Saccharolobus solfataricus: one gene and its partner. The protein of the gene in region 1 binds, or shares a complex with, the protein of each later gene. Links are inferred from orthologs where the notes say so. Each region holds a gene or a part of one and is shown in the gene's direction. Other genes may lie near its edges.

Region 1 (2,901 bases):
TAGAGGCTTACAATCTGAAGAAGGATGTTCTTGGTCCATAAGGGTAATTACATCATTTAGCTTTCCACATCTATATACTTGCTTAGCCCCGGGCCATTTGCCTCTCTTTGTAAAAGGCACCCATTTACCATCAACAAATTTTTCCACTATATCAGCACTGAAATCAACACTTGGAGGAAATGCTATACTCGTTCCAATCCCAAATCCGTCAACAATATCTCGAAGGTTAATTATATCGTCCTCATCTATCCCTCCGCTTGCAAATATCTTAACATGATCATAACCGTGTATCTTTAACGTCCATTTAACCTCCTGAATAATTTTTCTAAAATTCCCTCTTCTACTTGACGGCGTATCTAACCTTATACCATATAATTTCTTACCAAGTAAAGTTGCAGCCTTTAAGGCTTCAGTTCTTTCGTCCTCAAATGTATCAACTAAGGTTATTCTAGGAACTTCAGATCCCATAGCCTCGTCAAAAGCCTTCCAGGCTTTCACGTTATCACCTACAATAAGCATTAGTGCATGAGGCATAGTACCTGAAGGGTCAACTCCTAGATATTCCTTACTCATGGCACCAGAAACTCCATCCATGCCGCCTATATAAGCTGCCCTATCTGCCATAGGGGCTAGTGCAGGATGAAGAGATCTTAAGCCAAAGAAAAATAATGTTTTATCCATTGCAAGAAATTTAAGTCTGGCTGCCTTAGTAGATATGCTAGAATAATGCCTCAATATTCCTAGGAAGGCAGTCTCGTAAATACCAAAATCTAAATAGTTGCCTTCTATTATCATTACCGGTTCTATTTCTTTAAATAAGGTACCTTCTGGCATCGCATAAACGTTCACTGGCACTCCTTCCAACAAATGAAGAACTTCTTCTAAACCAGTAAAAAGAGCCCATTCATAACCTTTAGGTAAACCGTAAGAATGTACTTCCATCCTTACTTTAGCGTCTTTAATCCCAAGATATTCTAGTGTCTTTAATGTTCTTTCAAAATAAATATCTGTGACTTTACCCTCCTTAATCTGCTTAAAATCGGCTATATAAAACTCCATTCGAGATCATATGTTATTAAAAAGGATAAATTTTAAACCTTATATACTACGAATGTAATTGAGTCTTATAATGATAACAGCTGAAATGGTACCTCCAGATCTTTTGATAAAACGGTTAGCAATATATCTAAAGGAGAATGTGAAAACTGTAGATCCACCAGAGTGGGCACTATTAGCTAAAACAGCTAGCTTTAAGGAAAGAGTACCAGATAACGCAGAGGATTGGTGGTATATAAGAGCCGCATCATTACTAAGAAAACTTTACGTTAACTCAATTATTGGAATAGAAAAAACAAGAACAATTTACGGTGGAAGAAAAAGAAGGGGGACTAGACCAGAAAAATTTGTAAAAGCTCCTGGTCATGTAAATAGATTAATATTTCAACAATTAGAAAAAGCTGGGCTAGTCCAAAAAATTAAGAATAAGGGAAGATCTTTAAGTCCTAAAGGAAGGTCATTATTAGATAAATTAGCGTTGGAAATCTTTAAAGAGCTGGCTGAGAATAATACTTCTTTGAAGGTATACTTGGAATAAGGGGTGAAAAGATGTCAACTCCAAACTCATATGATGATGAAGAATTAGAAGAATTATTAAGAAGAAAAGCTGCACAAGAGCAAAAAAGAATAGAAGAAGAGAGAAAGAGAAAAGCAGAATTAGAATCCCAAAAAGAGTCAATCTTAAGAGTAATATTAACACCTGAGGCACGACAGAGGCTAACAAATATAAAATTAGTTAAGCCTGAATTTGCCGAATCGCTGGAAAATCAATTAATTGCACTAGCACAATCTGGAAGAATAAAGATACCAATAACAGATGAGGAATTAAAGCAAATATTGGAACAGATTTCACAACAGAACAGACGTGATTTCAAAATACAAATAAGAGAGAGAGGATGGAAATGAGTAGAAATAAACCAGTAGCTAAGAAATTTAGATTAGCCAAAGCCTTAAAAGCGAACTCTCCAATACCAATATGGATAGTTCTAAAGACTCGTGGAAGAGTTAGATACAATCCCTTAAGGAGAAATTGGAGGAGAAATGATCTAAAGGTGTAAAAAATGAAAGAGAAAGATAATTTTGAAATGATAATTAATTTAAGAAAAATAAAAACTGGAAAGAGAACTGGTAGAAGTAAAAGGGCAGTAAAATTCATAAAAAAGGTTGTAGCAAGACATTTTAACGCGGAGAAGGTAATAATAGATCCACTATTAGCTAAATCAATATCAAAGAACGGAAATGATAAAATAGTAAGTAAAATTAGAGTAGTAGTTAGTAAGATAGAAGAAAAAATATATCTTGTGAGACTAGCTATTAAAAGTAGATGAATCTGCAAAGGTTATCAGTTTTTGGAACAGATAATATAGGAGTCTATATTTATACTAATAATAAATATACAATCATACCTAGAGGATTAGATAGCGAAACAAAAGAAAATATTGCCCAAGTATTAGGAACGGAGTTATTAGAAGCAGAAATATCCAGAAGTTTTCTTTTAGGTATTTTCATAAGCGGTAACGATAACGGAATTCTTTTACCTAAGTCTACAATTGATGATGAATTCAGATTTCTGAAGGAGAATCTAAGGGATTGCAGAGTTGAGATTCTTAATTCAAAAGTTACTGCACTAGGAAATACAATACTGGCAAATAATAAGGCCGCGTTAATCTACCCTGAATTTAATGATATTGAAGAGAAGATAATAAAGGAGACCTTAGGTGTTGAAGATATAAAAAGAGGGAAAATAGCTCAAATGATAACCGTAGGTTCTGTAGGAGTTATAACAAATAAGGGTGGACTAGTACATGTTGATACAAGTGAGAAAGAATTAAAAGAATTGGAAAA
Region 2 (2,813 bases), 330 kb from region 1 along the record:
TGAAAAGGGGAATAGGTGATAATAGATGTCATTAGAAATACCACCTGAATGGAAGAACTTTAAATACAGAGGTAAGAGTATAGATGAGTTACTAAATATGCCAATGGATGAGTTTATCAAATTATTGCCTTCAAGGCAAAGAAGATCATTAAAGCGTGGATTTACTGATGCGCAAAGACACTTGCTAGAGAAAGTAAGGAAGTACAGAAGAGAAGGAAAGTTTAATAAAACCATTAAGACACATGTCAGAAACTTAGTTATATTGCCAGAGCTAATTGGTCTTAAAATGGCTGTATATAACGGAAAGGAATTTGTTGAGTTTACGGTTACGCCGGAGATGATAGGTCATTATCTAGGAGAGTATTCAATAACAACTAAGAAAGTTGAACATGGAGAACCAGGATTAAAGGCTACGAGATCAAGTTTATTCTTAGCAATGAAAGGATGATCAATTATGGCTAGTTGGAAGTATCCTCAATTAGATGTTGACGAGTTAAAAATTGCAAAGGCTGTAATAAGAGATGTTCCTGCATCTATAAGAGATCTTTATAATGTTTGTAAAGCTATTAGGGGAATGTATCTTAATGATGCGAAAGATTTTCTAAATAGAGTTTTAGAGGAGAAGGAAGCCTTACCTTTCTGGAGATATAATAAAGGTGCATCACACAAGTCTAATATATCTGCCAAGTGGAAAATAAAAGCTGGTAGATATCCAAAGAAAGCTATAAGGCAAGTGTTGAAGGTATTAGAAAATGCGGAGGCTAATGCGACTAATAAAGGGCTAGATGTTGATAAATTAATTATAAGACATATAGCTGCCCACAAAGGTATAACATTACAAAGATACATGCCAAGAGCTTTTGGGAGGGCTACTGCAAAGTATAGAAGGACATCTAATATTGAAGTAATCTTAGAGGAGGTGGAGTAATATGCCAAACATTAAGAGGTATTTCCTTGAAAAGTCTATAGTGAAAGTCAAGATTGATGAGTATTTAGCTAAGCAATATTATAACGCAGAATATGCAGGAGTAGAAGTCTTGAAAACTCCAATTGGAACTAGAGTTATAATATATGCAGGAAGGCCTTCAATGATAATAGGAAGGGGTGGAAGAAATATAAAACAGCTGGCGCAAATTTTCGAAAAAGTTTTTGGTCTAGAGAATCCACAAATTACAATAACAAATGTAGAAAACCCAGAGCTTAATGCTAGAGTAATGGCATTTAGGTTAGCAATAGCCTTAGAAAAGGGATACCATTTTAGAAGAGCAGCTTTTATATCAATGAGAAGAATTATGAATGCTGGAGCACTAGGCGCAGAAATAATAATAAGTGGCAAGCTTACTACGGAGAGGGCTAGATATGAGAAATTAAAAGAAGGTATTGTATACAAAAGCGGACAGCAATTAGAGAAAATGATAGATAGAGCCATAGCTATAGCGATGCTGAAACCTGGAATATTTGGTGTTGAAGTAGTTATAACTAAACCACTTAAGATTGAAGATAAAATTAATTTGAAAGAGTCTCCTTCCGTACCTCAAGAAGTGTCAGTAACTAATGTGACTTTTATTGAAGAATCGTCACAAAAAAGTGAGGAGAAAAGTGAGGGTGAGAAAGAATGACGGTAGATCCCGAAGAATTAAGAAAAATGGAAACTGGAGATCTGTTGAAGAAGTTAGATGAATTAAAGTTAGAGCTAATAAAACTTAGAGTACAATCTAGAATGGGAACTTTAAAGAATACTGCAAGTATTAGAAATACAAGAAAAGATATAGCAAGAATATTAACAGTTTTAAGTGAGAAGAAAAAAGTTAAAAGAGAAAAAGTAGAGAATAAATAGTATTTTTATATGTTATATGATTTTAGATTACATTAATTCTAGAATAAAGATTTTATGGTATACGGATCCTTTTCTAATTTCTAGAGAAGGTGTTATTGTATTAGAGACGGAAAAAACGTTTTTGATTAAATTAGAAGAGAAGAACAAGTTTATAAGGATATTTAAAGCTCATGGTATATTTGAGATAACTTTTAAAGGTAAGTCTTTTATAATAGCTGGCTATAAGCTGGTAAGAAAACCTTGGAAAAGAATTTAGGTGGGTTAGATGGTATCTAAGGGAAAGACGGTAAAGGACCCGGGAATACCTAATATTACTATTCCCGAGAAGGTATGTGAAGATGAAGATTGTCCTTATCATGGATCATTGAGAGTTAGGGGTATAACATTAGAAGGAGTAATTGTAAAGTATAGAGGTACTAAAGCTGCAGTTATAGAAAGGCAATACTTATACTATGACTCGAAGTATAAGAGATATGAAAGGAGGAGAAGTAGGATCCATGCCCATGTACCGCCATGTATTAATGTTAGAGAGGGAGATAAAGTTATAATAGGCGAATGTAGACCTCTTTCTAAATCTATAAGTTTTGTTGTATTAGGCAAGGTGAGTTGAAGTGTCAGAAAAGATTCAAGTTTTAGGATCCAGAAAAGGTTTAACGCCAGCTCTCCAACATTATTCGGTAGTTAACGTTGCTGATAATAGTGGAGGAAAGGAAGCTATGATAATTGGCGTATATGGTTATAGAGGTGTTTTAAGAAGAGTTCCATTTGCTAACATTGCTGATATGGTTATGGTGTCAATTAAGAAAGGAACGCCAGAGGTTAGAAAACAGAAGTTTAGAGCAGTAATCGTGAGACAAAGAATGCCATATAGAAGACCCGATGGTACGTGGATTTCTTTTGAGGATAATGCAGTAGTTATAATAAATCCAGATGGAACACCAAAAGGTACTGAGGTTAGGGGACCGATAGCGAGAGA

Evidence for each region. The genes of interacting proteins can lie anywhere in the genome.
Region 2: SSOP1_RS01765 (region 1) and SSOP1_RS03700 share a complex: the UniProt entries of both Methanocaldococcus jannaschii proteins name them as parts of the 30S ribosomal subunit. The link is inferred for Saccharolobus solfataricus from one-to-one orthologs.

The regions. Positions count from the first base shown.
Region 1 is NZ_LT549890.1:300,702-303,602, reverse strand. The notes cover bases 40-2,861. They hold SSOP1_RS01765 (30S ribosomal protein S19e), read left to right. Parts: upstream 40-1,129; coding sequence 1,130-1,594; downstream 1,595-2,861. Other genes in these bases: SSOP1_RS01745 (translation initiation factor IF-6), read left to right, coding at 2,381-2,861; SSOP1_RS01750 (50S ribosomal protein L31e), read left to right, coding at 2,118-2,384; SSOP1_RS01755 (50S ribosomal protein L39e), read left to right, coding at 1,959-2,114; SSOP1_RS01760 (DNA-binding protein), read left to right, coding at 1,606-1,962; SSOP1_RS01770 (nicotinate phosphoribosyltransferase), read right to left, coding at 40-1,059. Outside these bases: more of SSOP1_RS01770, read right to left, coding at 1-39; more of SSOP1_RS01745, read left to right, coding at 2,862-2,901. UniProt on the Methanocaldococcus jannaschii protein: May be involved in maturation of the 30S ribosomal subunit.
Region 2 is NZ_LT549890.1:626,518-629,330, reverse strand. What follows is about bases 41-2,774. They hold SSOP1_RS03700 (30S ribosomal protein S3), read left to right. Parts: upstream 41-929; coding sequence 930-1,619; downstream 1,620-2,774. Other genes in these bases: SSOP1_RS03680 (50S ribosomal protein L14), read left to right, coding at 2,449-2,774; SSOP1_RS03685 (30S ribosomal protein S17), read left to right, coding at 2,103-2,447; SSOP1_RS03690 (ribonuclease P protein subunit), read left to right, coding at 1,854-2,093; rpmC (50S ribosomal protein L29), read left to right, coding at 1,616-1,837; SSOP1_RS03705 (50S ribosomal protein L22), read left to right, coding at 455-928. Outside these bases: more of SSOP1_RS03710, read left to right, coding at 26-40; more of SSOP1_RS03680, read left to right, coding at 2,775-2,813. UniProt on the Methanocaldococcus jannaschii protein: Binds the lower part of the 30S subunit head.